DNA from 4 places in the Xenorhabdus santafensis genome. Region 3 is predicted to be linked to each of the others. Evidence: predicted binding sites of a transcription regulator. Region 3 holds the regulator's gene; each other region holds the start of a gene.
The links. The regulator PurR, encoded in region 3, represses purine synthesis genes. The targets are predictions, from matches to a motif close to CANGCAAACGTTTGCNTG.
Positions count from the first base shown of each region.

Region 1: a site for PurR is predicted at 2,857-2,874, ahead of cvpA (colicin V production protein). Genes of this name have one in related genera too.
Region 2: a site for PurR is predicted at 5,556-5,573, ahead of FE392_RS14620 (NCS2 family permease). Genes of this name have one in related genera too.
Region 4: a site for PurR is predicted at 2,682-2,699, ahead of purL (phosphoribosylformylglycinamidine synthase). Genes of this name have one in related genera too.

Region 1 covers NZ_VCDN01000057.1:44,943-53,251, forward strand. The annotation lists gene accD (acetyl-CoA carboxylase, carboxyltransferase subunit beta) at 1-752, shown strand, start outside; gene folC (bifunctional tetrahydrofolate synthase/dihydrofolate synthase) at 745-2,052, shown strand; gene dedD (cell division protein DedD) at 2,042-2,767, shown strand; gene cvpA (colicin V production protein) at 2,928-3,416, shown strand; gene purF (amidophosphoribosyltransferase) at 3,450-4,967, shown strand; gene FE392_RS14165 (UbiX family flavin prenyltransferase) at 5,198-5,788, shown strand; gene FE392_RS14170 (TIGR01777 family oxidoreductase) at 5,794-6,711, opposite strand; gene FE392_RS14175 (glutathione binding-like protein) at 6,862-7,482, opposite strand; gene yfcD (NUDIX hydrolase YfcD) at 7,658-8,188, shown strand.
Region 2 covers NZ_VCDN01000059.1:32,173-40,481, reverse strand. The annotation lists gene FE392_RS14640 (hypothetical protein) at 1-456, opposite strand, end outside; gene glk (glucokinase) at 837-1,805, opposite strand; gene FE392_RS14630 (YbiU family protein) at 2,038-3,315, opposite strand; gene FE392_RS14625 (AbgT family transporter) at 3,446-5,014, opposite strand; gene FE392_RS14620 (NCS2 family permease) at 5,641-6,987, shown strand; gene FE392_RS14615 (penicillin acylase family protein) at 7,043-8,309, opposite strand, start outside.
Region 3 covers NZ_VCDN01000046.1:126,001-134,309, reverse strand. The annotation lists gene FE392_RS12820 (outer membrane lipoprotein) at 1-411, shown strand, start outside; gene slyA (transcriptional regulator SlyA) at 487-924, opposite strand; gene FE392_RS12810 (DUF1289 domain-containing protein) at 1,608-1,847, opposite strand; gene gloA (lactoylglutathione lyase) at 2,147-2,554, shown strand; gene rnt (ribonuclease T) at 2,751-3,410, shown strand; gene FE392_RS12795 (Grx4 family monothiol glutaredoxin) at 3,467-3,850, opposite strand; gene sodB (superoxide dismutase [Fe]) at 4,315-4,893, shown strand; gene purR (HTH-type transcriptional repressor PurR) at 5,442-6,467, shown strand; gene punR (DNA-binding transcriptional activator PunR) at 6,471-7,379, opposite strand; gene punC (purine nucleoside transporter PunC) at 7,503-8,309, shown strand, end outside.
Region 4 covers NZ_VCDN01000097.1:19,615-27,923, reverse strand. The annotation lists gene FE392_RS17695 (HD domain-containing protein) at 1-259, shown strand, start outside; gene tadA (tRNA adenosine(34) deaminase TadA) at 398-925, shown strand; gene mltF (membrane-bound lytic murein transglycosylase MltF) at 1,047-2,516, opposite strand; gene purL (phosphoribosylformylglycinamidine synthase) at 2,783-6,670, shown strand; gene FE392_RS17675 (hypothetical protein) at 6,848-7,009, shown strand; partial or broken gene FE392_RS17670 (pesticin C-terminus-like muramidase) at 8,083-8,309, opposite strand, start outside.

The sequences.
Region 1 (8,309 bases), on a different contig from region 3:
TTTTGGATGAAGGCACTGGCACAGAATTAGGTAGCGAATTGGAACCGAAGGATATCCTGAAATTCCGCGATATCAAAAAATATAAAGATCGTCTGGTTGCTGCTCAAAAGTTAACTCAGGAAAAAGACTCCCTGATAGTCATGAAAGGGACATTGCATGAAATGCCTGTAGTGGCAGGTGCATTTGAGTTCGACTTTATGGGTGGTTCAATGGGCTCTGTCGTCGGGGCACGCTTTGTTCGCGGGGTTGAACAGGCTCTGGAAGATAACTGCCCGCTTGTCTGCTTTACAGCCAGTGGCGGTGCACGCATGCAAGAGTCGCTGCTGTCACTGATGCAAATGGCAAAAACCAGTGCCGCGCTGGCAAAAATGCAAGCTCGTGGCCTGCCTTATATTTGCGTTTTGACTAACCCAACAATGGGTGGGGTATCGGCAAGTTTTGGGATGCTTGGTGATATTAATGTTGCTGAACCTAAGGCACTGATTGGTTTTGCCGGCCCTCGCATCATTGAGCAAACAGTTCGTGAAAAATTGCCGGAAGGTTTCCAGCGCAGCGAATTCCTACTGGAAAAAGGCGCGATTGACATGGTGGTTCGCCGCCCAGAAATGCGTGATAAAATCGCCAGCCTGCTTGCAATGATGACTCATCAACCACAGCCGGGAACAAAAGCAGAACCAGTGACAGAAATTGTCGTTGAACCTGCTGATATTGAGGCTGATATAAACATCAACACTAATAAAGACGATGTCTGATATTTTGCAAATTCCTCAAGCCACGTCGCCATTGATGACGTGGCTTTCTTATCTGGGAAACCTGCATACCAAAGCCATTGATATGGGGCTTGAACGCGTGGGCAAACTCGGCAGACAATTGGGTTTGTTGGAGCCTGCGCCAAAAATCATTACGGTATCAGGTACTAATGGCAAGGGAACAACCTGCCATACTCTGGAATCTATTTTTCTGGCCGCTGGGCTTAAAGTTGGCGTATATAGTTCGCCACACTTGGTGCGCTATACCGAAAGGGTACGCATTCAGGGCAAGGAGCCGACAGAGCAAGACTTCTGCCGGGTCTTTGCGGGTATAGAAGCTCAGCGAGGCGATATTTCATTAACCTATTTCGAATATGGCACCTTGGCTGCATTACAGCTTTTTAAAGAAGCTGAGCTTGATGTGGTGATATTGGAAGTTGGGTTAGGCGGGCGTCTGGACGCAACAAATATCGTAGATGCGGATATTGCGGCCATTACCAGCATTGCACTGGATCACATTGATTGGCTTGGTGCTGATCGCGAGCTGATAGGCCGCGAAAAAGCGGGTATCTTTCGTCGCGGGCGGTTTGCGGTAGTGGGTGAAGCAGATATGCCACGCTCGATAGCCGAAGTGGCTGATGAGTTGGGTGCCAAGCTCTTTCGTCGTGATGCAGATTGGCACTTCACACAAAATAGAGAAAGCTGGAGTTGGGCAACGGCTGATCAGCAATTTAATGAACTGCCTTTACCCAATTTGCCATTAGCAAATGCGGCTACCGCATTGGGCGTGATTCACTGCCTATTGCAGCAGGATGATAAAATCAGCCGGGCAATTAACGAAAAAGCTATCCATGCGGGGTTACAAAACGCCCAGTTACCGGGACGCTTCCAAATTGTCAGAGAGGCACCGCGGATTATTCTGGATGTTGCACATAATCCCCATGCCGCAGGTTATCTGGTGCAGAAGCTGGCGGAATTACCACGCACTCCGGGCAGCAAGATCCGTGGTGTAGTTGGCATGCTGGGGGATAAAGATATTCCTGGCACACTTGCCTGCCTGTCTCAGCAAATTGAGGAATGGTATTGTGCATCCTTGCATGAACTGCGGGGTGCTGAAGCTGAGGCATTGGCCGAAAACCTGGCACAGTCTGCGCAGGTTCAGACGTTCGCAGAAGTAGAATCAGCATGGCAGCAAGCGATGGAAGATGCGTCAGAGCAGGATATCATTGTAGTTTGTGGCTCTTTCCATACAGTTGCTCATGTCATGGAGGCTTTGGAGAAGGAGAAGGGACGTGGCCAGTAAATTTCAAAATCGCTTGGTCGGCACCATCGTTCTTGTAGCAGTGGGCATTATTGTGTTGCCGATGATATTTGATGGCGATAAGAAATATAACGAAAACCAGTTTGCTTCTATTCCATTGGTGTCAAAACTTGGCGATGAAGAAAATATTGATTCTATCCCGCCATTGACACAAAGCATGCCGTCCACACCACCGGAAGGGGCGGCAGAAGCGATGCAAACGCAGAACCAGTCCCAGGAACAATCAGGCACAGATATACTTTCTGGTGCTGTACCTTCAGAAACCGCACCGGTGACACAGCCTCCTGTGCTTACTCCGAAAGATCTGAGGGAAACGGGGAAAACGGAATCACCTGTTCAGCCAAAAGTGGAAAATAATCCACAGGCTAAGGCTGAGTCTCGTTCTGCAACGAAGCCGGAAGCTAAATCAGAAACTAAATCAGAAGCCAAGCCAAAGCTCGCAGAGCAGGCTCCGCAAGCGTCGGCATACGTTGTTCAACTTGGCGCATTGAAAAATGCGGACAAAGTGAATGAAATTGTGGCGAAATTACGCCTTTCCGGGCATCAGGTATACACCGCTCCGGCTTCTCCGGTTCAGGGGCAGTTGACACGAATTTATGTAGGCCCGAATGCGTCAAGGCAAAAACTTGAATCTATCTTATCTGAATTAAGGGAGATTACGGGATTACAGGGGCAGGTTAAAAGTTACAAGCCATAATCAGATGGGCACTCATGGGAGGTTAAAAACTTCCCATAAATGCCCTGTGAAAGCATAAAAAATTATTTTTATTAGTTTGATAAATCTACTGCGCAAACGTTTTCGTTTTCTGTTAGAATGCGCCCGACTTGAAAGTCGGGAGCCTTTTTTGGATTAAAATATGGTCTGGATTGATTATACAATTATTGCCATCATTGGCTTCTCGGCACTGGTTAGTTTGATCCGTGGTTTTGTTCGTGAAGCACTTTCGTTAATAACTTGGGGCTGTGCTTTCTTTGTTGCAAGCCACTTCTATACTTACTTGGCGGCGTATTTCACCCGCTTGGAAGATGAACTGGTGCGTAATGGCGTTGCAATCGTGACTCTATTCATTGCAACACTGATTGTTGGTGCAGTCGTTAACTATGTTATTGGTTCACTTGTTCAACGAACTGGCCTGTCGGGAACTGATCGCGTTCTGGGGGTCTGCTTTGGGGCATTACGTGGCGTGCTAATCGTATCTGCTATTTTATTTGTCGCAGATTCATTTACCTCGCTTCCCAAAAGTCAGGATTGGCAACAATCTCAGCTAATCCCACAGTTCAGTCAAATCATCAGGTGGTTCTTTGACTACCTGCAAAATGCGTCGAGTTTTTTGCCGGAGAGATAACGCCTCTCCGCTTGGCTGATGAGGAAAGACTACATGTGCGGTATTGTCGGTATCGTCGGTTTTACACCGGTTAACCAGTCGATTTATGATGCATTGACGGTGCTTCAGCACCGTGGGCAAGATGCAGCAGGCATTGCAACTATTAATAGTAACAATGAATTCCGTTTACGTAAGGCCAATGGGTTGGTCAAAGATGTATTTGAAACACGGCACATGTTACGTCTACAGGGAACTATTGGTATCGGGCATGTTCGTTATCCAACTGCGGGCAGTTCCAGTGCATCTGAAGCGCAACCCTTTTATGTGAACTCGCCTTTTGGTATCACGATGGCGCATAATGGCAACCTGACAAACGCACATGAATTAAAAAAACTGCTGTTTGAAAATGCCCGTCGCCACGTCAACACAACGTCAGATTCTGAGATCCTTCTGAATATCTTTGCTGATGAATTGACACAGTTCCCTCATTTTCCTCTGGAGCCAGACGATATTTTCGCGGCAATAGCGAAAATGCATAAACGGATCCGCGGTGCCTACGCTTGTGTTGCCATGATCATTGGTCATGGGTTAGTGGCTTTTCGTGATCCACATGGCATTCGTCCCTTGGTTTTGGGAAAACGTAGTTTGGAAGACGGTCGACATGAATACATGGTCGCGTCGGAAAGTGTGGCACTGGATACGCTCGGCTTTGAATTTCTGCGTGATGTGGCTTCCGGAGAAGCAATTTACATTACGGAAGATGGGCAACTATTCACCCGTCAATGTGACGAAAACCCTTCACTGACTCCTTGTCTTTTTGAATTTGTCTATCTTTCCCGCCCAGATTCCTTTATCGACAAAATTTCCGTATATAACGCCCGCTTGAGGATGGGGAGAAAGCTCGGCGAAAAAATTGCCCGTGAATGGGAAGATTTGCATATTGATGTTGTGATCCCTGTACCGGAAACATCCTGTGACATAGCACTGGAAATCGCCCATATCCTTGATAAACCGTATCGGCAAGGTTTTGTCAAAAATCGCTATGTGGGGCGCACTTTCATTATGCCCGGCCAGCAAGAGCGCCGTAAATCAGTTCGCCGCAAACTGAATGCTAACCGTGCTGAATTCCGCGGCAAAAATGTGTTGCTGGTGGATGATTCCATTGTGCGCGGGACAACCTCAGAACAGATCGTAGAACTGGCCCGTGAAGCAGGAGCCAAAAAAGTTTATTTTGCTTCGGCAGCACCGGAAGTGCGTTTCCCGAATGTATACGGGATTGACATGCCAAACGCCAATGAATTGATTGCCCACGGTAGAGAAGTGGATGAAATTCGCCAGCTCATTGGTGCGGATGCCCTGATATATCAGAATCTGCAAGATCTCATTCAGGCCGTGCGGGAAGAGAATCCGGACATAGAAAAATTCGAATGTTCTGTTTTTGATGGTATCTATGTCACAAAAGACATTGACCAGATTTACTTGGATTATTTGGAAAACCTGCGTAAGGATGATGCCAATAAAGTACGCGGGCAGAGCGAAATTGAGAATTTGGAAATATATAATGAAGGATAATATCTTTATTATCATATAAGTTATATACCCGTCGTCTTTCAAGTTGCCTGCGTTCATTTACTCCGGTCGCACAGACAGCAGCGCGTCCGGAGGTTACTGAAAGGCTCCAGCCTCCCGCCGGAAGCCAGTCTTTGGCCGGGCAAATTCGTTCCCGACGAGTTTGCCATTCCCTTGCCGCCGCAACGCATCTTGAAATCCATAGGGTATAAACCCAGATCTCAGAGGAAAGCATGAAAAAATTGATTGTCGGGCTGACAGGGGCGAGTGGTGCGATTTATGGCGTCAGGTTATTGCAGGTTTTGCAGCCTTTAGAAGGGATTGAAACGCATCTGGTCATCAGCCAATCTGCCCGGCAGACATTGGCATTGGAGACGGACTATACCTTGCGGGAAGTTCAGGCTTTGGCTGATGTAGTGCATGACAACCGTGATATTGCTGCCAGCATTTCTTCAGGCTCATATAAAACACTGGGTATGGTTATCCTGCCTTGCTCAATCAAAACCTTATCAGGAATAGTGCACAGTTACACTGATGGCCTGATTACCCGATCCGCAGATGTGGTGTTGAAAGAAGGCCGGAAATTAGTATTGGCGGTGCGGGAAACTCCTTTGCATTTAGGCCACTTGCGGCTAATGACACAGGCGGCTGAGATAGGGGCGGTGATTATGCCACCGGTCCCTGCGTTTTATCATCGCCCTGAGCATATTCAGGATATCATTGACCAAACTGTCAATCGTGTACTGGATCAGTTTGATATTGAACTGCCGGAAGATCTATTCAGTCGTTGGCAGGGAGCAAAACCTGCCGGGATCCTTACTTAGCCAATTTAATCGACATTAACATCCGCTTTTTTTACTGCATCCTGCAAGGCTTCCTCTAACCGGAAATAGCGGAAGCCAAACCCCGCTTCTTCCAACTTCTTAGGAATCGCTTGCTGCCCGCTTAAAACCAGAGTTGCTGCTTCTCCCATCATTGTTTTTAACACAAATGCAGGAATGCGGAAGAGGGAAGGGCGATGTAGTACTTTTGCCAATATGGCACTGAATTGATCATTATGGACAGGGTAAGGTGATGTCATATTGAAAGGGCCGCTCAGCTCGTTCGATACCAATAGGTAATAGATTCCATTGACCATATCATCAATATGTATCCACGGCATATATTGCTTACCATCGGCGAGTGCACCACCCAATCCCAGCCGGAACAAAGGCAACATTTTTTGCAGGGCCCCGCCTTCTTTCGCCAAAACAATACCCGTACGCAGAAGACATACGCGAGTTTTATCACTTTGCGCCTGTAAGGCCAGTTGCTCCCAACGCTTGCAAAGCTGATGGGTAAACTCATCGTGAGGTGAATCATCTTCGGTAATGACCGATTGCCCTTGATCCCCATAGTAGCCGACGGCCGAACCGGAAATAAATACGGCAGGAGGCGTTTCACTGGCATTAATTAACTTGCTTAATTGCTCGGTAATTCGCCAGCGACTTTGACAAATTTCTTCTTTTTGCTTAGGTGTCCAACGCTTGTCTAGAATTGGCTCACCGGCAAGATTAATAACGGCATCAAAATTATTGAGATCATGCTGGTCATTGAGAGTTGTCCAGCATTCAACAAGATCGGTAAAAAGTGAGTACACCTTTTGTGGTGAACGGCTCAAGATGGTGATGGAATGGGAGATAGAAAGTAGCTGGCAGGTCAAGCGATGACCAATGAGCCCCGTTCCCCCCGTAATTAAAATACGCATGGTCACCCCCTGTGACAAAATTAGTAGTCAATGACAGACTATAGCAAGGGATGGTTTAGATAGCAGCGAAATATGCTGCTATCTGTTATCGGCATCAAGTTTTTTGGTGAAAAATTTTGCCATTAAGTGAATTAGTTGCACAACTTTCAGTTAAGCATCATTATAGGCCGCTTGGGTTGCGGGGCGCTGTCCGATTTTATCAAGCCAGTTTCTGACAGCAGGATAATCGTCTAAATTGATGCTTTGATGTTCATGGCATTTGGCCCACGGGTAAGTGGCGATATCTGCGATACTGTATTCATTTCCTCCCAGATAAGGAGTTTTTTCCAATTGAGTATTGAGTACCTTGTATAAGCGTCGTGATTCTTCCACATAGCGTTTAATCGCATAAGGAACAACTTCAGGCGCATAACGATTAAAATGGTGATTTTGGCCGAGCATTGGGCCAAATCCGGCAACTTGCCAGAACAGCCATTGCAATTGTTCGGTACGTTCACGAATATTTGTGCTGAGTAACTGCCCTGTTTTGTTTGCCAAATAATGCAAAATGGCACCAGATTCAAAGATGGAGATAGGCTCTCCGCCGTCGGCTGGTTGATTGTCGACAATGGCAGGGATTTTATTGTTCGGGGCGATGGCAAGGAATTCTGGTTTAAATTGCTCGCCTGCGCTGATGTCAATGGGGTGGACGGTATAAGGAAGACCGACTTCTTCGAGAAATAATGTAATTTTATAGCCGTTAGGTGTCGGGGCATAATATAGATCTATCATATAACCTCTTGTAATAACAACAGAATAAATATCACTGCATTACATTATCATTGTTTGTCTGTAAGATGTTACGAATTCCCTATTTTATTGTTAGTCAGTTTATCTGTTTTTGACCTTCTGCTGCGGAGGGCACTGCAAAAACGGGCATGTAAATCGTTTATTAAAGGTTTTTAGAATGGAGTTAGAAAGATCAGCCAATATCGAATGGGTCGATATTGTTAATGAAAATAATGAAGTCATCGCCCAGGCGAGCCGCCAGCAAATGAGGGCTCAAAATCTGAGGCACCGTGCCACTTATATTGTTGTGCATGATGGCATGGGGAAAATTCTGGTTCAGCATCGTACAGAGACAAAAGACTTTTATCCTGGAAAACTGGATGCAACGGCGGGTGGTGTCGTTATTATGGGAGAAAACCTGCTCAGTGCGGCGCGTAGGGAAGCAGAAGAAGAGTTGGGGATTGCTGGTGTACCCTTTGCCGAGCATGGCATTTTTTATTATGAAGAGAACATTTGCCGGGTGTGGGGTGGTTTATTCAGTTGCGTCACCCACGGGCCATTTGCGCTGCAAGAAGAAGAAGTTTCTGCGGTCTATTGGCTGACACCGGAAGAAATCACAGCCCGTTGTGATGAATTTACCCCGGATTCCCTTAAAGCCCTCTCATTGTGGATGGCGCGTAATAATCAGACTGAACTTTCTGAGCATTGATAATCTTTATTCCTGTTATTTTTCAGGTTGTGGCTTATATTCAATAAACTACAACCTGAAAACTATTGGAAAATATTTTAGTCCTGATGAAATACTCCTGTGTGTTGTGAAATTAAAAATG
Region 2 (8,309 bases), on a different contig from region 3:
TATTAATCCTCCCACCCATTTAAGTAATGGATAAAATTGCCCGTTACATATGCCATCTGTCTTTTTTTGTGTTACATGATCATAATTTGCAGTGACTCTTCCCCATAAACCATCTAGGTCCTCAGCCCTTTCTGCATTCAACGTGGCTATACAAGAGAGTGCATCAAGTAAATTAGGATGCTGCATTTGTCGAGCTACGAAGTCATGAAACTCATGGCGGCTTATCGTTACAAATGGAATAACACTTTTTTTAGCAACGATATTTTGGTTGGGTATTACAGAATTAAGACTAAACTCCTTGTTTAAATCAATTTTTATAGCGGGATTAGCTACATCAACTGTATTTTTTTTATCCAATGCATTATTTGCATTATTTGCATTATTTGCATTATTTGATTTTTTCACTCTATAGGAACGTTGATTTCCTCTTTTAGGAGTTGTTTTATTCAATTTCATAATATCACCTCGTAATATTCATATGTTAAAAATAACTATGTAAACATTATACAAGGAAATAGATAAATATATTTAAATATACTTATAACGAAATGAATATAAGCAGCTTATTAAATGGATTAAGTATTTAAATCAATGAAGTAATGGGGTTGTTTGTTTATGATATATATCTCCCATGCTAAACATAACTTAAATTTTAACTATTATCTTAATAAGAACAATAGCATGAGCAGATATAGAGATTATACCCGTCGTCTTTCAAGTTGCAGCTTTGTTGGCAGCACTCACTCACCCCAATCACATAGTTAGCTATGTGATTGGGGATTCGCTCCCTTGCCGCCGCGCGCAACTTGAAATTCATAGGGTATAGACGGATCTATTTACCCAATCGCTTTACCCAACAATTGGCGGATATAAGTTCCAGCGCCCAATAGCCCTGTTTTATCATATGTAATTAAATAAACTGGAATATCCTGCAAATAAGATGTGAATCGGCCTTTGTTTTCAAAACCCTGCCGGAATTCTGATTTTTGGAAAAAATCGAGGAAACGAGGAACAATCCCTCCTGCAATATAGACACCGCCAAATGCGCCAATATTCAGTGCCAAATTCCCACCAAAACGCCCTAATGCTTTACAAAAAAGCGCTAATGCTTGTTCGCAAACCGGACAGCTCCCACTTAAGGCTCTATCTGAAATATCACTGGGAGTAATTTCTTCTATTGGCTGACCGTTTAGCTTCATCAAGGAACGATAAATATTGACTAATCCGGGGCCAGAAAGAACACGTTCGGCAGAAACATGGCCGTACTCTGCCCGTAAAACGCTTAGCATATGCTCTTCTTCCGCACTGTCTGGTGCAAAATCTACATGACCACCTTCTCCGGGCAGGCTCAGCCACTGATTACCTGTGTGAATAAGATGCGCGACACCTAAGCCGGTTCCCGCACCATAAACAGCAATTGGTTTCTTGGCCTGAGGTTGTTTCCCGCCAATCTGAATAACATCCTTTTCATCCAAGACCGGAATGGCAAGGGAAACCGCGGTAAAGTCGTTAATGACTTCAAAGCGTTCCCATCCTAAGGATGCTCGCATTTGGCTGATGGAAAAACGCCAACTGTGGTTGGTCATGCTGACAACGTCATCCGTTACAGGGCAGGCAATGGCGATGCTGCCATATTTAACTTCATAACCTTTCTGTTGCAGGTAATGGCGGATAACAATTTCAAGTGATGCATAATGTGCGCAGGGATAGAATTCGACAGCACTCAGTTGCCCAGTATCTACATCACATAATGCCAGACGTGCATTTGTACCACCGATATCACCTACAAGGGCATATGTTGTCATAGTTTATCTCCTTAACTTTACAGAAATTCTATACCCGTCATCTTTCAAGCTGCATCTTGATTGGCTGCAATTCAAGTTCCATCGGGTATATATCCTGATGATCCGGTCAAAAATCGAATTGGGGGGATTTTACACAAGGTTTGGCTTAAAGACCGCATAAAAATGTATCAACACTCTGGTGAGGCATGTTTTGGGAAAAATGCTCTGGCGAAAAATATCGTGAACCCGATTGCTATTCCAAACCCAGACCACGCCGCCCTATGGAATTGAGGTCTGCGACAGTAAAACGGTTATTCCAGTTTTTCTCATAATCTTCACGGGGAAAATCCGCCGGAGATGTGCCACTTTTAAGCGATATTGCTACTTTGTGTGCATAAACTAAATTTCGGTCACACAGAGGAGCCGCAGGAATATACATCACATTTCCCCAGCCTTGCTGGTTTTCTACAGGAGCAACAGAGTGAATGAGATCACAGTGCCACCAGACAGAATCTCCGGCTTGTAGTGATGGAATGCTGCATAATCCGTGAACAAGGTGAGGGTGCCATTTTTCGGGCGCGGGCAGTGCTTGGCCTGGCTCTACACCGCAAAGCTCATCGTCAGGTACATCGTCTAACAAAGGGCGCAGCAGTAAATAAGCCATTGCTTCTGGAACAGGAACAACATGCAAAAGCCCCTGATTGAGCTGCATATCTGAAAGCGCTGTCCAACCTTGAAAGGTACGGAAAATCGAGCACCGGGTGACGTTATCCAGCTCATATTCGTTCATTTCAGGGCGATAGGCCGCATCCCAAGGATCGTATTGTGCAAATCGATTATGAAAGATATTCCTGAACACTTTTTGATAAGTAGGATGGAGCCAACGTTCCAGTGCGCCAGAATCTGCATGGGCTCCCAGCCCTTTGGATGTCGTCCCTGGTGGTCTGTGGCGAATGCGATCGGGATAAATCATACTGACATCAGGTTCAAACCACTGTATCCCCTCCGATTCAAATTTCCACAGGTGATTAAGGAATGTTTGTACATGGGCAATTTCTTGGCTTTGCCGGGCCAGCATTTGTGCCTGAGACCAATAAATGGGATAAATTTCCGGGCGGGATGCTTCAAGGTTGCTGAAATAGCGATCTCCCTCGCCATGATAAATGGCATCAAAATTATTTGCCTCAAGGTAATCAAGCAGGGAACTATCCCATGCCAGTGCGGTATCCCGAGGAAAATTTTGTCTGACAATCAAACATCCACGGCGTTTAATTTTTTGGTGTATTTCTGCTGGCACTCGGTTGTTTATTAGGTCATGTAACGAGATTTCAGGCCAGGCGCTGCCGGTGTTTTTTTCATCTTGCCGGGCATCAGAAAGTTCGTATTCTATTTTGTCACAGACCTGCCTGAATAGGCTTTCGACATCACCAATTTGCTGGCGCATGGCTTTTTTCATCAGGCGAATTTTTTGGCGATAATCATCGGGAAAAGCAGAGGATGTAAAAGAGGCTGGGATAAAAGATGTCTTCATGGCAGATCCTATTTTTCAGGTTGCCCGGCAGTTATATAGCTATAGTCGCCCATAAACTGCAAGTTGCAGCCGATAAGGCTGCAACTTGGAAGGCATAAGCTTAAAAACATTGTTTTAGCTTGTAGGGCAGTTAATTCGCCGGACTGTAATAAATAGGTGAACCAGGCCCGACAGGTAAGCCTAGAATAAATACCCAAATGTAGAAAAACAGTGACCAACCCACCATAAATATCAGGGAATAAGGCAACATCATGGAAACGAGTGTTCCGATCCCTGCATCTTTTTTATATTTCACGACAATAGCCACGATGAGGCCGAAATAACTCATCATTGGCGTAATGAGGTTGGTAACTGAATCCCCGATACGATAGGCCGCCTGAATAGTTTCCGGGGCATAGCCTGCCAGCATTAGCATAGGGACAAAAATGGGGGCGGTAACAGCCCATTGCGCAGAGGCTGAACCAATCATCAGGTTGATGAATGCGCAAATAATAATAAAGAAGATAAATAGCAGGCCACCATTTAAGTTGATGGTATTGAGGAAATTGGCCCCTTTTACCGCGATAATCTGACCGATATTTGTCCAACCAAAGAAAGCGACAAATTGGGAGGCAAAGAAAATAATAACCAGATACAGACCTAGCGTACTCATGGCTTGTGCCATTGCGTCCACCACATCTTTGCTGGTTTTCATTGTCTTGGCGACAAACCCATATACCATGCCGGGAATGGCAAAAAAGAGGAAAATAAAGACAACAACGGATTTCAGGAAGGGAGAATTACTGACTAGCCCTGTTTCCTGATTTCTTAAAATACCGTTTTCGGGCACAACACTTAATGATACAAGCGCAGTTAATACAAGTAATGTCAGTGATGCGGCCACGAGCCCTTTTTTCTCCAGAGCCGTGACTTCTGCTGAATGTATGAGTGCATTTTCATTTTCATCCAATTCGCTTTTATAGGGGCCAAGCTGGGGCTCAACAATTTTTTCAGTCACATAATAGCCAAGGATAGAAATCAGGAAGGTACTGGCAAACATGAAATACCAGTTAGATTCAGCGCCAACGATATAGTTAGGATCAATAATCCGGGCCGCTTGTTGCGTGATACCTGCAAGCAGTGGATCGATCGTACCCAATAGCAAGTTGGCGGAATATCCCCCTGAAACTCCAGCAAATGCGGCTGCCAGCCCGGCCAGTGGATGACGGCCAAGGGAATGGAAAATAATTGCGGCTAATGGAATTAACACTACATAGCCCAGTTCTGCTGCCATATTGGACATAATACCGGCAAATACAATGGCTAATGTAGTGAGTTTGCGCGGGGCCTTCATTACGACTAAACGCATCAGGGCGGAAAGCAGGCCAGCACGTTCTGCAATGCCGACACCCAGAAAAGCAACCAGCACCGTACCCAGTGGGGCAAAGCTTGTAAAGTTAGTGACCAGATTGGATAAAATCCTGCGTATGCCATCTGCATCCAGCAAACTTACGATATGAATCAAGCCATCCGCCGCCCGGCCTTTTGCATTTTCTGGGCGAGGATCAATGACTGAAATATTAAAATATTGCCCGATTGCTGAGGCCGCCAATAAAATAGCAATAAGGATGACAAAAAGAATAACTGGATGGGGTAAAGCATTTCCTAACCATTCCACCGTTCGTAAAAAGCGACTACGATTTTGTTTTTTAGTTAACATGTATATTTCCTTGTTAGACATAAAAATTGAAGCCAATGATGTCCTTACTTTTGGTTAAAGTGATTTTTAAAATACGATCCTGAGTTATGCTGTTTATTGATAGATTGTTATTGTCCCAATAACAATCTATATGATGGTCTTATGGTTTATTTAAGAGTTAAAGACTGAAAATAGTGATTTTGCAGTATAATAATTTGATTTTTTGCCTATTTTGATACTTTTCTCGCCTTTTTTTTATTAAACCTGAATGCATAACTACTTAAATTTAATTGTTATTATTTTTTATTATTCTCTTTTCTTTATGTATTCACGTATTGTGCGGGAAGGGCATAAATAACGATGTTTGATTGCGATTAAATAAATCTAATTTCTCATAAGAAAACGCATCATAAAATTTGCGATTATCGCTTGATTCTTATCCCAGATTCACCGGATAATCACCCACTTCAAAATTTTCTCGCCATTCCGTCTAAAAAGCCAAACGATTGCGCACGTGGATGACTGAACCAATAAGTACAGCATCAACTTTTTGTTAACTTGCTACGTAATCGTTTTCGTCAGGAAGAGTGGTGGAAAATCGTGGTAGATTTCAAAGCGGAACACTCAACAAAAAGCAGGGGAAAAACATGTCTGGCATGCAGGCTCCAACTCAAGGCAAACTCGATAAGTATTTTAAGATTACTGAGCGCGGATCGACGGTACGCCAGGAAATTCTCGCTGGGTTAACCACATTTCTGGCGATGGTTTATTCCGTTATTGTGGTGCCGGGTATGCTTGGGCAGGCCGGATTTCCTCATACTGCGGTGTTTATTTCTGTCTGTCTGGTCACGGGGCTCGGTTCGTTACTGATGGGATTGTGGGTGAACTTGCCGATGGCCATTGGTTGCGCTCTTTCATTGTGTACATTTACCGCCTTCAGTCTGGTATTGGGGCAACAAGTCAGTATTCCTGTCGCACTTGGCGCGGTTTTCCTGATGGGATGTATATTTACATTGATTTCAGTGACAGGCGTGCGGGCATGGATTTTACGCAATATTCCCATGGATATAGCACACGGGGCCGGTATTGGTATTGGGTTGTTTCTATTGTTGATTGCCGCCAATGGTGTCGGGCTGGTAATTAAAAATCCACACGAAGGTTTGCCCGTTGCGTTTGGTTCGTTGACTTCCTTCCCTGTTATTATGACGTTATTGGGGCTGGCGGGGATCATTGGGCTTGAACGCAGAAAAGTACCCGGCGGCATTGTGCTGGTCATTATCGCGATTTCAGTTATTGGTTTGATTTTTGATCCGGCTGTGAAGTATCAAGGATTTTTCAAAGTACCGACTGTGGGAGAAGACGGTTTATCCCTGATGTTCAGCATGGATATTATGGGCGCTTTGCAGCCAGCCGTGTTACCGAGCCTGCTGGCATTGGTCATGACGGCAATATTTGATGCAACGGGAACCATTCAGGCAGTGGCAAGTCAGGCCAATTTATTGGATAAAAGAGGGCAAATTATCAATGGTGGCAAGGCGCTGACTGCGGATTCCGCCTGTAGCATTTTCGCAGGGGCTATCGGTTCCTCTCCGGCAGGTGTTTACATTGAATCTGCCGCCGGAACGGCAGTCGGGGGGAAAACCGGTTTAACGGCTTCTGTGGTGGGTATTTTGTTCCTGCTGATTTTATTCCTGTCCCCGCTTTCCTATTTAGTGCCTGCCTATGCAACGGCACCAGCCTTGATGTATGTGGGGCTATTGATGTTGAGCAATGTGCGCAAGCTGAACTTTAATGATTTTGTCAGTGCGATGGCTGGCTTATTGTGCGCAGTGTTTATTGTGCTGACATGCAATATTGTTACCGGAATTATGCTGGGCTTCAGCGCATTGGTTGCGGGCCGTATTTTTTCTGGTGAATGGCGTAAATTGAATCTCGGTACGGTTATTCTTGCCATCATATTAGTTGTATTTTATGCGGGAAATTGGGCTATCTGATTAAAAGGGGTTTTTAATAAACCCCTTTGTCGTTTTTATGAATAAATACCAGATACTAATCTGTCAGAATCAAAGATTGATAGTTTGGATCTGCGGCAATCTCAGATTCCTTGAATGGCAAATGTAGCCATTTCTTTGCACTATACATCCAAGTGGAATCGCTATAATGCGGCGAAGCAGGATCGTCTGACAATGAAGTTAACAATGAGGTATAAGCCTCGACATCATTATTCGGGAAACTAATCAGTTGCGTATAACTATTGCCATAGTCGTGTTTACTTCTCACATTAGTGCTTGTCAGATCGATAGATTCTACACAAGCAATCGTGAAATAGCCGACATTGCTGCAACCACCATATAACGGAACATGCTTATCACCACGTACCAAAGAAACATAATCTCCCCGTTGTGCATCCAAAGGTAATCCTTGGTGTGCTAAACCCAGTACAGTGGCGCCGAGTGCTTGTCGGAGTGTTTCTTTATCAGCATGTAATTTGCGTGGGGTATTTAAGGGATCATTTTTGTCAAAGGGAATGGCGAACAAAACAGATTCCGGCAAAACTTGTAGCCGATTCCAAATACCATCCCAAATATGGGCTCCCCGTGCGGAGAGATTACCACTATTATCCCAATCTCTTAATATACGGCAGGCTTCGGTAACATCAACACGCTGAGGCGAAGGGAAGATTGTTCCATTTAGTGGATCACGCTGTACATTAACCTGCGGTGAATAGCAGGCTTGCTCCAAAAATTCTGATTTAAACAACTCAGCAGTCAGAGCACGGCTGTTCAAGACCATGTCCTGAATGATTTCATTATTGATAGATTTCCCCGGATACTGATCGTGGCCTTGCAAACGTTCTTGTATCATGATGTGACCCAGACGAGTACGCATACTGATAGGTTTACTGCCATCAGAACCAAATGCTAAAGGATAATCCACCAAGGGGGATTGAGGGTTAGAGAGCCAGTAGCTGTCATTCATATTGGCAACATAATCGGTGCGCAGCAAATTGGGCATTCGGGATGGGCCTACCGCGCCAGCCTGAACGGAATCGGGGTCATTTTGCCAATCACACTCACTGCGTGAACCGTCAAAAAACGGGATGTCCGGCGTTAATTTGGCAGCCAGGACTTGGCGGGATTGCGTGGTACAATTTTTTGTTTGCTCAAGGGAAATGTTAGGAACAGGCCCCATATCTGCATACCAAGCTTTATTGCTGCCACGACCAACTGCGATAGTATTCACCCAAGGCATGGCCGACTCTTGTTTTTGAATAGCGATAAATTCTTCAAGAGAACGGGCTTGATCAAACCGTAGC
Region 3 (8,309 bases):
GGAGCGCTTTCTAGTGATACTTATTCGATTGGTCAAGTCAAACAGGCTCAGGCCGTAACCTATGGCACTATTCTGTCTGTACGCCCTGTCACTATTAAAGGCAGTCAAGCTGGAGATCCTAATATGTTAGGTCTCATTGGTGGGGCTGTTTTAGGCGGGTTATTGGGTAATACAGTCGGTGGCGGTTCAGGTCAAAGACTCGCTACGGCTGCCGGTGCCATTGCTGGTAGTATGGCTGGTCAAGGGATTGAAGGATACATAGACCAAACGAAAGGTGTTGAGCTAGGAGTTCGTACGGATAGCGGAAAAAACATCATCGTGGTGCAGAAATTAGATAAAGTTCCATTTAGCAGAGGACAACGCGTCAAGATTGCTGGTAGCGGAGATTCTCTCACTGTATCACCTCTCTGAAAAACTCAGAGAATACAAAACCAAGAAATCGCGGCTGATCAAGATCTGGACCGCGATTTTATTATAGGTTAATTTTTATATTACCTGTTTATGTAATTGACTGATGTTTTTTTCAATTTTTTTTATTACAGAAGCAAGTAGGATTAACTCATCGTGAGTAATTCCCTCCAAAATTTCTTTCCTTGTCGAATCAATAACACTATCCACTTCTTGGATAAAAGTTTCCGATTCCCCGGTTAATTTGATTCTTTTAGCTCGTCGGTCATTGGCACATGTATGACGTGTAATCAGTTTCTTTTCTTCTAATTGATCAAGAGTTCTTACCAGAGATGGTTGTTCAATACCAATAGCTTTCGCGAGCTGTATCTGTGATTGCTCTGGTGGTAGCTGACTAATATTGTATAAAGTAACCCAATGTGTTTGAGTTAATTTCAACGGTTTCAAACGATGATCAATTAAAGCGCGCCAAACACGGACTAAACGTGCTAGGTCTGATCCCAATGTCAATTCCAATTACCCCTCCTTATAATTAGAGACTCATATAACATCAATGAATTATCCAATCAGTTTATTCATATGAATAATGGATACGCACTCTATATCATGCTTATACATTTAGCAGAGTCAGATATTTCGCTAATTACTTAATTAGTGTGTCGCGTTGGCTTGTTACTTAAAGTTGACATCTTCGTCGCTCTAAAAAGCGAAGTTCTATGGCGCACCGAATAAATTCGCGCATTAATCCACCAACGATATAAACTGTATAAAATAATCCTCCAACTAAACTATTCTAATTTTAAATATCAACAAAAAAAATACAAACCCTCAAAATATATACATTTCCACTCGGTTAAAGTTCTATAAGAATAACCGCCATCCAAATACTAATCTATATATTTTTACATTAATATCATTTTTCTCTTACAGAGAACGTCCATTTTATTATAAATAATATATAAAACAACAAGATAAAAAAACAGCTCTTTTATCGAACAATAAATAATTCTTTAATAAGAAATTTTTACTTAAATACTGAAACCGGCCAGCGAAGCCGATATCTAAAATTAACTTAAGTCAAATTAAAGAAATATAATACACGCATTACATCATTTATTGCTGGTAACACTTTTTATTTTTCAAGCAATCCTAAATTATTATTCACCTAATTGACACTTTTCGATCAATTCAGAATAAAATTAAAATAAATCAGGTTGTCTCGGCATAATATCTTTACCTTCTCTTTTTAATGTTAATATTTTTAGATATCTCTGATGACATAACCGCAATATTTTTCTTTTCTCACTATTCGATAACTTCATCCATGTAAATCGTTCTTCTCTGCTCCGATAACACCCTCGGCAAAAACCACGAGAATCAGATTCACAAATTCCCCGGCAGGGATTTGGAATAGCAAAAAATTCTAATTGTTCAGCCATTTGATCCTCCTGCACTCAGATTCATCAACCTTTTCCATATGGAGGTTTCTATGTGGTCAGTATATGACCATAAGATAACAATTAAAAATAAAATAATAACAAAACGAAACTAAATAAACGGCAGGACAAATTGAATTATTTTATGCAGACAAGTGTTATAGTTGATTAGGCGTATACGGCTAGGACTACTGTGTTAAATTATAGTAACTTGTTCATATTTAAGACTATATTTGCAATAAAGCCATGCTGTACAATAAGCAATGTTTCGCAATAAAACTAATAAAGATCAAGAGGTAATCATGCGTTTACTCCATACAATGATCCGTGTTGGCAACTTACAACGCTCGATTGATTTCTATACTCAAGTAATGGGCATGCGTTTACTTCGTACCAGTGAAAACCCTGAGTATAAATATTCTCTCGCATTTGTTGGCTATAGTGACGAAAGTGAAGGCGCAGTTATTGAGCTGACTTACAATTGGGGTGTTGAAAACTACGAAATGGGAACTGCGTTTGGGCATATTGCCTTGGGTGTTGATGATGTCGCTGCAACTTGTGAGCGCATCAAAGTTGCTGGTGGCAATGTAACCCGTGAAGCTGGGCCAGTCAAAGGTGGTACAACTGTCATTGCATTTGTTGAAGATCCTGATGGCTATAAAATAGAACTCATCGAGAACAGCAGCGCAAGCAATGCGTTAGGAAATTGATTATTTATTCCTTTCAATCCCCAATAGATTTCAAAATGTAACTTGCAGTATACAAACAAGATTAAAAAGGGCGTATTTTCTTGCCCTTTTTAATTAGGTCAGCATTACCCCTGCAAGATGCGCCAAATTTTGTCATAATACTTGCTATTCCAGAGTTAAAAACAAAATCCTGAAGTTATTAAGAACTGAAAATCAGATGTCTAATAAAAACGATCAAAACTTGCTAAGTGGACGCTTTCGTGGCTATTACCCCGTTATCATTGATGTCGAAACTGGCGGGTTTAATGCACGTACAGATGCTTTACTTGAAATCGCTGCAATTACTTTAAAAATGGATGAAGAAGGCTGGATAATGCCTGCTGATACGCTGCATTTCCACATTGACCCTTTTGAAGGTGCCAACCTTGATCCTGCTGCACTGGCATTCACCGGTATTGATCCCACAAATCCCCTACGGGGTGCGGTCAGTGAATACACTGCCCTGCATGCTATTTTCAAAATGATCCGCAAGGGTATGAAAGAGACGAATTGTAACCGTGCAATTATGGTTGCCCATAATGCCAGTTTTGATCACGGTTTTGTTATGGCCGCTGCTGAACGTTCCAGTTTGAAACGCAATCCATTCCATCCGTTCGCGACTTTTGATACCGCAGCACTTAGTGGATTAGTCCTTGGTCAGACAATTCTAGCCAAAGCTTGTATCACTGCGGGAATACCGTTTGATAGCACCCAAGCACACAGCGCACTTTACGATACTGATCGCACTGCCTTACTTTTTTGCGAACTCGTCAATCGCTGGAAGCGACTCGGCGGTTGGCCATTGCCTTCCGAACCTTCCACTGAAAACGATTCCTAAAGTATCAGACCCCGTGCTTATTGCAGGCACGGGGTCTGGTTTATCATTTCAGCAGATTATTCTGCAGACTGCTCACGATATTTATCAGCAGTCTCCTTGATCAGAGCCTGTAATTCACCATTCTGATACATGGCCATCAGAATGTCACAGCCACCAACCAGTTCGCCGTCAACCCAAAGTTGAGGGAATGTCGGCCAGTTTGCATATTTAGGCAATTCAGCGCGGATATCAGGATTTTGTAAAATATCCACGTAAGCAAAACGTTCACCACAAGCAGACAAAGCCTGTACTGCTTGCGCCGAGAAACCACAGCTTGGCAATTTTGGAGAACCTTTCATATACAGCAGGATTGGGTTTTCTTTAATTTGGCGCTCAATCTTCTCAACGATCGCCTTAGTTGTATCAGTAGCGGTGTTAGTATTGGTATTAGTTGTCGTCATTTTTGCTTCCTTAAAACTGCAAGCACTATTTTCAGAATCAGAAAAGATTGATTTAGAATACCACTTTATACGCTCATTTTTCTACAGAGAACTTTCTGGAGCCAATTTTCACTATAAAGTTTCGTCATGACACGGCCTTACCATAGTCCATTTTTACTATAGGACAGTACGTTTTTGCTAAGGTAAGTGTTTGCCATGATGTGCCTCAACAGCAATTGAGACAAATAACCATTCAATATTTCTATTCCAACTAATCACATTAACTACATCAAATACATCAGATAGTTTAGATCTACGCCAACTTCTGCCAAATAGCATCTTTTTCCCTGTTATTTGACAGAAAAGTTGTTAAGATAATTACCAAAATAGCAACAAGATAATAATCCTAAATTTGCCCTGACCATGATTAATCTTAAAAATCATGGCTACAGAGCTGAAAACCCGATATTAAAAAGGAGCATGCAATGTCTTTTGAATTACCAGCATTACCTTATGCCAAAGATGCCCTGGAACCACACATTTCTGCAGAAACTTTGGAATATCACTACGGCAAACACCACAACGCCTACGTTGTAAATCTGAATAATCTTATCAAAGATACTGAATTTGCCGGAAAATCCCTGGAAGAAATCATCAAAACATCTGAAGGCGGCGTTTTCAATAATGCTGCACAGGTTTGGAACCACACTTTTTACTGGCATAGCCTGTCACCAAATGGCGGTGGCGAACCAACTGGAAAAGTAGCGGATGCCATCAACAATGCTTTCGGTTCTTTTGCTGAGTTCAAACAACAATTTACTGACGCTGCACTGAAAAACTTTGGTTCCGGCTGGACATGGTTGGTCAAAAAAGCTGACGGAAGTTTGGCTATCGTCAGCACTTCCAATGCAGCAACTCCATTGACTGGCGAAGATAAGCCAGTTCTGACCGTCGACGTTTGGGAACACGCATACTACATCGATTACCGTAATGCCCGCCCACAATATCTGGAGCATTTCTGGGCTTTGGTCAACTGGGCATTTGTTGAAGAAAACCTGGCTTAATAAGATTGATTCTTATGCCAGTTTGAAATGATAAGGGCTGGTTTTCTTCCATTCTCTGATTATGAATGTCAGAAAACCAACCCTAAATACAAACGGTGTTATACGTCAATTATTTTTCTAGCTCTCAATTAATAAGACAAAGGCTTGCCAGAAAGACAATCATGATTAATGCGCTACCGGCAGCCAACAATCCCAACTTCAGATCTGTATCCATAGAACATCCTCAATGTGAAAAGCAAGATACCTAACACCATAATTTTAGATGGTTATTTACTGCATTGTTTGTAAATTATACTACCAACTTAAATTCATACTCTTTATAACATCGATTATCACTTTCACTTTTGAGCTAGATCAGACAAAATTCAATGTTTATCGCTAAATTGTTGCCAACCCATCACCTCATATATAAATATGTTGGTAAACGATTAACAATTATCTATATTTCAAGTTAAAGCGTATCGACAAGCAGATACGGCGAATCAATCAGCAACTTGAAAAGTTAGAATATATAAATTTAGACCATAAGGTCAGGAGTCCTTTTTATCATGGCAACGATTAAAGATGTGGCCAAACGCGCTGGTGTTTCTACCACAACCGTATCCCATGTTATCAATAAAACCCGTTTCGTCGCCGAAGATACTAAGGCTGCAGTTTGGGCTGCTATTAAAGAACTGAACTATTCTCCCAGTGCCGTTGCCCGTAGTTTGAAAGTTAACCACACAAAATCCATCGGATTATTGGCAACATCCAGCGAAGCCCCCTATTTTGCTGAAATCATAGAATCTGTTGAAAATAGTTGCTACAGCAAGGGTTACACTCTGATTTTATGTAATTCCCATAATAACCTTGATAAACAAAAAGCATATCTTGCCATGTTGGCGCAAAAACGCGTAGATGGTTTGCTGGTTATGTGTTCAGAATATCCTGAACAACTTTTAGGCATGTTAGAAGACTATCGCAATATTCCTATGGTAGTAATGGATTGGGGTGAGTCCAGAGGGGATTTTACCGATGCCATCATCGACAATGCCTTTCATGGCGGTTACTTGGCTGGTCGCTATCTTATTGAACGCGGGCACCGTGATATTGCTTCCATTCCTGGCCCATTGGCAAGAAATACAGGTGGCGGGCGTCACCAAGGCTTTCTCAAGGCGCTGAAAGAGGCCAATATCGCTATTCGCGATGAGTGGATTGTGCAAGGTGATTTCGAACCAGAATCAGGTTACCAAGCTATGTGTAAGATCCTAAATCAGAAACACCGCCCAACAGCTGTTTTTTGCGGGGGCGACGTCATGGCAATGGGAGCAATCTGCGCCGCTGATGAATTAGGTTTGCGTGTACCACAAGACATTTCCATTATTGGTTATGACAATATCCGAAATGCCCGCTATTTTACCCCAGCATTGACAACCATTCACCAGCCCAAAGAACGGCTGGGGCAAATGGCTTTCTCAATGCTACTGGATAGGATCGTCAATAAGCGTGAAGATGCACAAACTATTGAAGTTCACCCACGCCTTGTTGAACGGCGCTCCGTCGCAGATGGGCCTTTTATCGATTACCGTCGCTGACAGTTAGTTTTCTTGCAACCATTCAGCATTAAGTGTTTCACTATCCCCGAGATAATCAAATAACCAACTTAATGCTGGTGAATGGCTTTTTTGCGACCATACCAAGCAGCATGGGCTATCAGGCAATGGTTGTTCAAGTTCAAGTGCTGTCAGTTTTCCTTTGCGGATAAGAGGCAATGCACGATGTTTGGGCACCATTCCAACACACAAACCATCCATCAGGCAATTCAACCCTGCATCCCAATCAGGGACAACCAGTCTCCGTTGGTTATCCAACGCCCATGTATCCCTTTTAGGCAAACTGCGTGAAGTATCTTCAAGACACAAACTGGGATAAGGTCGCATTTGATCGTCATTTAATTTCCCCGATATTGACGCCAATTCATGCTCAGGGCTGACGACACATAACCAAGGCATGAATCCCATGTCCCTGAAGTTATATCGTTCACCAACGGGAGATGCCCGCGTTGCACCAATCGCAACATCCACCCGTTCATTCACCAGCGCATCCCATACCCCATTGAAAACCTCGGGGTAAATAAACAGCTCAATATCGGGAAAATGCCGATAAAAATCGAGAATGAGCCGGAGAGTTCTCTCAGGTTTCACTACCCTGTCCACGGCAATGCTAAATTGCCCCCGCCAACCATTGGCAACTTGCTGGCATTGATGCCGAGTGTGATGCATTTTTTTGATAACAGAGCGAGCTTCTTTGACAAAAATGGCTCCCGCTTCAGTTAAGTCCACGTCACGGTGACGTCGCTCAAATAGAGGTACTGCCAGCCATTCTTCAAGCTGTTTTACTGTATAGCTTACAGCAGAAGGTACACGATGAAGTTCTGATGCTGCCGCACTGAAACTTCCTGTTCTGGCAACAGCATCAATAACTTCCAGAGAGTATTCAGACCACATATATCTTCCTTTCAATTTTTTTCACAGCATGGTGCAAATATTACCGTTTCACAAGTAAAAATCATGCCATATAGAATAAGTCGGGTATTCTTTTATCAATTACCACATCAAGTTACGAACACCATGGCGACAAATAAAAATTCAATTCCATTTATGTTTTATCTCGCTGGCCTGAGCATGCTCGGTTATTTGGCTATCGATATGTATCTGCCTGCTTTTGGTGCAATGAAAGTAGATTTGGATACCTCAGAAAATGCCATTAGTGCAAGCCTCAGTATTTTTCTTGCGGGTTTTGCTTTTGCTCAGCTCTTATGGGGGCAATTGTCAGACCGCATAGGCAGAAAGCCTGTACTTATTATCGGATTATCTCTGTTTTCCATTAGCTGTTTGGGTATGATTTGGATAACTGATGCGACACAATTGCTTGTCTTGAGATTTATTCAGGCGGTAGGTGTTTGTTCCGCAGCGGTTTCTTGGCAGGCGCTGGTCATTGACAGGTACGATGCAGAGCGCGCTAAACGTGTTTTTGCCATGATCATGCCTTTAGTTGCCCTTTCCCCTGCCCTGGCTCCATTGTTAGGCGCATGGTTATTGTCACACGCTGGCTGGAAAATCATTTTTCTTGTTTTAATGATCGTGACACTTTTATTGTTGATACCAACATTTTTCCTAGCCAAGAAAAACAAGAGCACTGAAGTCAATGTCAATGAGAAATCAATTTCTTTCTTCGCATTGCTCCGTTCACCTGTCTTTAGCGGTAACGTGTTGATTTATGCTGCTTGCAGTGCTGGTTTTTTTGCTTGGCTGACAGGTTCACCAATAATTCTGGAAAATATGGGCTATAACCCTACCGATATTGGGTTGAGTTACATTCCTCAAACTCTGGCATTTATGATCGGTGGATATGGTTGTCGCATCCTGCTGGAAAAA
Region 4 (8,309 bases), on a different contig from region 3:
TGGTATCGGGCGCTGCTTTTATACTGCCGGCCGCATGGGGTCTTCGTTGTATGATGTTAGTGACCCGCTGGCAACACAGCGTGAATATGATGATAAGGCTTATGTTATCGATCACTTTTATACCAAATTATTCAAGTTAGAGTCTGGTTTTCAGACTCTATCGGGCAGGAAATTAGCCCGCGAGAGAGTAGAACGTATGAAGCAATTCCTTGATGCTTTTCTTGATGAAGTTCAGGTCGAGCCTGAATTAATTAATTGAAATGAATAAAGAGCAATAAATAATATACGCAATGGATTTCAAGTTGCTTTGCAGTCAACAAAGAAGCAGCTTGAAAGACGAAATGTATAGTGACAATGACCTGCTATCCCCGGTTTTTTAAAAGTAAGAGAATGCGTAGTGACAGAAATACATGCAGTAACTGAAATATATAGCGATGAGTATTGGATGCGTCGGGCAATGGATTTGGCAATACAAGCACAAGAGCGAGGTGAGATCCCCGTTGGGGCTGTATTGGTTGCCGATAATAAAGTTATTGCTGAAGGGTTTAATCACCCGATAACCGAACATGATCCAACTGCACATGCAGAAATCATAGCCCTGCGCCGTGGTGGCAGCCAATTACAGAATTATCGCCTGTTGAATACGACACTGTATGTCACTTTGGAACCTTGCATAATGTGTGCGGGAGCAATGGTACACAGCCGGATACAGCGTTTAGTTTATGGTGCCAGCGATATGAAAACGGGTGCAGCAGGATCATTGGTTGATATTTTGCGCCATCCGGGTATGAACCATAAGGTCGAAATTACAAGCGGTGTTTTGGCTGAGGAGTGTTCTGCGATGTTGAGTGCTTTTTTTAAACAAAGAAGGGAGCAGCACAAGGCATTGAAGAAATTAAAGAATCAGCAACAAGAGCTATCATAGCGGCAGGGCTTAATTTATCGAAATGTACTGGCTCAGATAATGGGCTAGTACAGGTAAAATGCCTGAACCAGCGATTCCATTTATCTAATACATAATAATAACCGAATGAAAATCAAAGAGATTATTTATCCTTGTTCTTATCATTTTGACTGGCCTCAGGTTCAGGTTCGCTGATTGAGGTGATCTCAGTTTTATTTTCCTCCGTGTTCTCACGATTATTTTTTGCCCGCAAATATCCTTCCAGACTCAAATAATAACGCCGAATATTTTCAACGTAGCGGTAAGCCTCATAGCCGCGTGCATAGCCATACGTTGTATTGGTGTAGTATTTTTTCTTGCTTAATTGGGGCAGGCGAGTTTTAACATCGAGCCAGCTATCAGGATTGCCTTTTTGTGCAGCAGTTAATTTTCTGGCATCAAGGATATGCCCATATCCCATATTATAAGCGGCGAGGGCGAACCAGATGCGCTCATCTTCAGGGATGGTTTTTGGCAGGCGCTCCATTAAATAATGCAGATAAGCCATGCCGCCTTTTACACTCTCTTCTGGATCCAAGCGGTCACGTATTCCTGCCCATTCTGCTGTCGGGCGGGTGAGCATCATCAGGCCACGAACACCTGTGGGGGATGTAGCCAACGGATCCCAATGTGATTCTTGCCATGCAATTGCAGCGACTAATTGCCAGTCAAGTGAACCTGCATACTTTTCAAAAAGTGTCTGGTATGTGGGCAATAACTTATTGATTGCGCGAATAAATGAAATAGTATCGAAATAATCGAATGAGCCAACATGGCTAAAATACTTTTCTTGTAGCCGAGACATAATGCCGTTTTCAGCCAGCATACTGAAAAAATCAAGCATGGCGGAGTTGAGGCTATAGTCATCATTGCGTTTTAAATACCAAGTCAGTGGACGCTCTTCGCTAACGTCAAAAGCAACGGCTAGATTGGGATGAATACGCTGTTGCAGTGCCAGGCTGATTGAATCGCTGATTGTATAATCTATTTTTCCATCAGAAAGTTGCTCAAGTAATTGCTGAGTGTTCTCGTGCGAGGTTTCATCCCAACTCAAATCAGGGAAAGATTCCTCTTTCCATTTTTTCAGCTCACTGGCATGGGCAGAGCCAGCGGTGACGATGAGCTTGCCGTTTAAATCAGCAAATGAACGTGGGCGTGCTGTCCCTTTGCGATAGACCAGTTGCTGTAAGACTAAAGAATAAGCAGGGCCGGTGCGTGTTTGGGATAGCCTTTCTTTATTGTAGATAAGACCTGCCGCTAAAAAATCGGCTTTATCATTCTTTAAATCGTCAAAAAGCTGGTTAATGTTGGTTCTAAACTTAATAACGAGTTTAACCCCAAGATAATCAGCAAACCGTTTGGTTAATTCATAGTCAAAACCTGTTGGCTCATTTTTGTTGTTAAGGGTAATTAGAGGTGAACGGATAGTACTAACCCGAAGTTCTCCTCGTGCCAAAATTTTGTTTATCTGCTCCTGCTGTTGATTGGGCCAATTGATGTTCAGACCAATGATTGCTGCGGAGAGGAGCGCGATAATAACGATAACAAAATAATTTATCTTTATATTACTCAAATAGTTATCTCTCACCAGTGCAGTTTGGGCTCAATATGAAACGCCAGATGATAGCATGGTTAAATTTCCAGTAATCGAGAATTTTGCTGAACAAAATAGGGTTGTGCAACCTTATTAAATCAATTTTGGAATCTTACTAAATGTATCATTAGTCTAATAAATAACCACGCAAACGGTTTCGTCGGGTGAAACATTCCTCTATAATGGGCAAAGTTCCCCTGAGGCATCAGTCAGGCTTTGCTTCTAAGATGAGAGAATCTATTACTATGGAAATTCTGCGTGGCTCTCCCGCTTTATCAGCGTTTCGTATTACTAAGCTCCTTTCCCAATGTCAAGACAAGAGCCTTCCTGTTACAGAGCTCTATGCGGAATATGTGCATTTTGCAGAGACTAATGCTCCGATCACGGGCGATGAACGAGAGAAATTAAACCGACTGTTAAAATATGGCCCTTCTTTGGCTGAACATGAACCCAAAGGTCAACTACTGTTGGTTACTCCTCGCCCGGGAACAATATCCCCTTGGTCATCCAAAGCGACAGAAATTGTTCACAATTGTGGATTGAACAAAATTGTCCGTTTGGAAAGGGGGATTGCTTATTATATTCAGAGTAATGAAATGAGCGATACACAGCGGCAAATCTTGTCTGGGTTGCTGCATGATCGCATGATGGAGAGTGTATTTACCCAGTTCGAACAGGCTGAAATACTGTTTTCCCACCAACAACCTGCCCCGATGAAGCAAATTGATATCTTACAGTCAGGCCGGGCAGCGCTGGAATCTGCCAACCTTGAATTGGGGCTGGCTCTGGCTGCAGATGAAATTGATTATTTGGTGCGGGCTTTTCAGTCCATGGAGCGCAATCCGACTGATGTAGAGCTTTACATGTTTGCTCAGGCAAACTCTGAACACTGCCGCCACAAAATTTTCAATGCGGATTGGGTGATTAATGGCCAGGCGCAGGCTAAGTCGCTGTTCAAGATGATCAAGAATACATTTGAGCAGACACCGGATTATGTTCTTTCCGCTTATAAAGACAATGCCGCCGTGATGGAAGGCTCTCGTGTCGGTCGTTTTTTCCCTGATCCTGCAAGCGGTACCTATGATTATCATCAAGAACCCGCGCATATTCTGATGAAAGTTGAGACGCATAATCATCCAACGGCAATTTCACCGTGGCCCGGCGCAGCGACAGGCTCAGGGGGAGAGATCCGTGATGAAGGAGCAACAGGGCGGGGAGCCAAACCCAAAGCTGGATTGGTGGGCTTTTCTGTCTCTAACTTGAGAATTCCCGGCTTTGAGCAGCCGTGGGAAGAAGATTTTGGCAAGCCTGAACGAATCGTCAGTGCCTTGGATATCATGCTGGAAGGCCCTCTGGGTGGCGCTGCCTTTAACAATGAATTCGGGCGTCCGGCATTGCTGGGATATTTCAGGACATATGAAGAGAAGGTTTATTCCCATAACGGCACCGAACTGCGTGGTTACCACAAACCCATTATGCTGGCCGGGGGGATTGGCAATATTCGCGAGGAACACGTTCAAAAAGGAGAAATCCCGGTCGGGGCAAAATTAATTGTACTTGGTGGGCCAAGTATGAATATCGGCTTGGGAGGAGGAGCGGCATCGTCAATGACATCAGGTCAGTCTGATGCCGATTTGGATTTCGCTTCTGTGCAGCGTGACAATGCAGAGATGGAACGCCGCTGTCAGGAGGTTATTGATAGATGCTGGCAATTGGGTGACAGAAATCCCATTTTGTTTATCCATGATGTCGGGGCGGGTGGATTGTCGAATGCCATGCCTGAATTGGTCAATGATGGTGGCCGGGGTGGGCGCTTTGAATTGCGCAATATTCTCAATGATGAACCGGGAATGAGCCCATTACAGGTATGGTGCAACGAATCTCAGGAGCGCTATGTGCTGGCTGTGGCACCGGAGCAGCTTTCACTGTTTGAAGAAATGTGCCGCCGTGAGCGCGCTCCTTATGCAGTGATTGGGGAAGCAACGCAAGAGCGTCATTTGTTGCTGAATGACAGCCATTTCGATAATCAACCCATCGATATGCCGTTGGATGTCTTGCTCGGCAAAACGCCCAAAATGTTGAAGAATGTCCAGATCTTGACAGCATCAGGGCAGCAATTGGAACGCAAACATATCTCTCTTGAAGAAGCGGTAAAACGTGTTCTGCATTTGCCGGCGGTTGCGGAAAAAACGTTCCTGATAACAATAGGTGACCGTTCCATCACCGGGATGGTTGCCCGCGATCAAATGGTTGGCCCGTGGCAAATCCCTGTGGCCGATTGTGCCGTTACGACCGCCAGTCTGGACAGCTATTATGGCGAAGCCATGTCTATGGGAGAGCGTGCGCCGATCGCATTGCTGGATTTTGCTGCTTCCTCCCGCATGGCTGTCGGTGAGGCATTGACTAACATTGCTTCTGCTTATGTGCAGGATTTAAACCGGGTAAAATTATCGGCTAACTGGATGTCAGCATCCGGTCATGCCGGTGAAGACGCCGGTTTGTATGCTGCGGTGAAAGCCGTGGGTGAAGAATTATGTCCGGCGCTGGGATTGACTATCCCGGTAGGCAAAGACTCAATGTCAATGAAAACCCGCTGGAACCAAGATGGGGAAGAGCGTGAAATGACTTCTCCGCTTTCATTGGTTATCAGTGCGTTTGCCCGAGTAGAAGATGTGCGTTATACCGTGACGCCGGAGTTATCAACCGAAGATGACAATGCTTTGCTTCTGATAGACCTTGGAAAAGGGCACAATGCGCTGGGCGGGACTGCATTGGCTCAAGTTTATCGCCAATTGGGAGATAAAACCGCAGATGTCCGAGATGTTGGGCAACTTGCAGGCTTCTTCAAGGCAATTCAGCAACTGATCTCAGAACAGAAATTGCTGGCATACCATGACCGCTCGGATGGTGGTTTGCTGGTAACGCTGGTTGAAATGGCTTTTGCCGGGCATTGTGGCCTGAAGGTGGATATCAGCGCATTTGATGAAGATATTTTGGCTGCACTATTTAACGAAGAATTGGGTGCAGTGATTCAAGTGCGTGAAACTGACAGGGAACCGGTTGAGAAACTGCTGGCAGATTATGGCTTGAGCGAATGCGTGCACTATTTGGGTAAAGCGCGGGTTGGCGATGATTTCGTTATCTCCAGCCATAATATGGAAGTTTACCGTCAAAATCGCAGTGTATTGCGTTTGTGGTGGGCGGAAACAACTTGGCAAATGCAGCGCCTGCGTGACAATCCTGAGTGTGCTGATCAAGAACATCTGGCAAAACAGGATGTGGAAGATCCGGGCCTGAATGTGAAACTATCTTTCAATCCTGCGGAAGATATTGCTGCTTGCTACATTGCAAAACAAGTACGCCCGCGAGTGGCTGTGTTGCGTGAACAGGGTGTCAATTCCCATGTTGAAATGGCTGCCGCATTCCATCGTGCAGGTTTTGAAGCTGTTGATGTGCATATGAGTGACTTGTTGAGCGGCCGTATTTCACTGGCTGAATTTCAGACATTAGTGGCTTGCGGCGGTTTTTCATATGGAGACGTACTCGGTGCGGGGGAAGGCTGGGCGAAATCCATCTTGTTTAATTCACGGGTACGCGATGATTTTGCGAGCTTCTTCGCAAGACCGGATACATTGGCACTTGGGGTATGCAACGGTTGCCAGATGATGTCTAACTTGCATGAGCTGATCCCCGGTACAGAACATTGGCCCCGCTTTGTCCGTAACCGCTCAGAACGCTATGAAGCGCGTTTCAGCTTAGTGGAGGTGGCAGACAGCCCGTCGCTGTTCTTGAAAGATATGGCCGGTTCCCGCTTGCCGGTTGCTGTGGCTCATGGTGAAGGCCAGGTGGAATTCAGAAACAGCCAAAGTTTATCTGAACTTGAAAAACATCAGCAGGTGGCTTTGCGTTTCGTGAATAACTACGGCATGGTGACAGAAAACTATCCGGCAAACCCAAATGGTTCAGTGAACGGGATTACATCGGTGACCAGCCTTGACGGGCGAGTTACAGTGATGATGCCGCATCCTGAAAGGGTATTCCGGACTGTCAGCAACTCTTGGCATCCTAAAGAATGGGGAGAAGATAGTCCGTGGATGCGTATTTTCCGTAATGCACGCAAGCAGCTAGGTTAATTCATCTCATAGCTGCATTCTTATTTTAAAAAGCCCTGAGAATAAATTTTCAGGGCTTTTCTTAAGAAGGATAGGGAGCTAATTATATTATTTATATCTATTTTCATTAATGGGAAAATTGAAAGGCTCGGTGATAACTTATAGAATTCAGCCGGGTTTTTACAAAAGGAGATGAGGATGATTTCAACTATTTTTTCTGCGGTTATTTTTATTCCACTGTTTATGATATTTAGTTATTTTTTTCTTTTAGAGAAAAATTTAAAGAAAACATTAATATCATCATTGCTGGCAGTGACTATTTTCCTATCTATTACATTTGCACCATTTTTACTGCTTTGATTTTCATTAACGCGTTTCTAATGAAAATGTTTTATTGAGTTGAGTTAATGTATTTGTTGCCGTTTTTCATGAATCTTCATTTTTTCATTTAACTTCATGTTGTCAGGTTAAATGTAATTTTGTTGATTTTAAAACAAAAAAGAATAATTTTTTGATATAAGGACATGGGGATGATATTCCTGGCATTAAGGGTAGTTAGAATTATTATTTTTCTTCCATTGTTTATGATAGTCAGCTACTTTTTTATTTCAGACAGAAGCATGAAAAAATCACTGCTATTATCGTTATCTGCTGCGACTATTTTCTTTTTAGTCGATATCTTTATTCCAGTATTAATTCTCTACCCCTCACGTGTATTGGGGCTTTTGGGATTTGGCTAATGCTTCGGTAATATCTTGAATGTTTCATCTATTTCTTTTAGATTTAAAATCGATAATTATGGTTTCACAGAATAAGTTAGGTTATAATGTGTTAATTTTAAAACGAATATTATCATGATCATTAAAGTTAAAATCTTTTATTTATCTTATAAAGTATGGTGAATTTGTGAAAAAGAATAATTAATGTAATATATAATGAGTGTAACCATACCCATTATACTTGAAAATACATCTATTATATCCCCGTGCAACGGGAATATAATAGATAGTAAAATAAGCTAGTGTTAATTTATTATGGGTGTTATTCTATAAATTACCATGGTGATATAAATATTTTAACTAAAAATATATTATCCAAGCATATATTCAACGTAATATTCCTTTACTTTATATTCATTGGCAAGACAGGTATTTGTTGTGACAATTTGAGCCTCTGTACCGAACGATTCAATTGAATCAAAAGCACACTTTTTAGAAATCATATTATCCCATGCGATCTCAAGAGCAATAACCACTTCATTTTTCTCTGGGCTTGATTCTAGTTGTCTTTTAACTGCTTTGACTTTTCTATCAATTTGATTGTTCAGTTTAACTTAGCTATTATGATTAATCACTCCCAATTGTAGGCTTTCATCTTCATTACCATATGCGTAACTCAAATGTGGAATACATAAGGAAATAATAATAAATAGTTTAATTGGATTCATAATAATCTATCCTTCTTGTGAATCTATCCATTGGGAGATTTGGCGGCCAGTTGCTTTTATTCTTTAAAATAATACCAAAGTTATCTATATCGCCAGAATATGCGTAGCGTTGCATTAGTTTTCGAGATGCGGGAGTATAATCTCCTCTATATCTAAGATCTATTAATATCACTTTTATTTTTTGAGGTATCTCATCCCAAGCCTGCTCTGGAT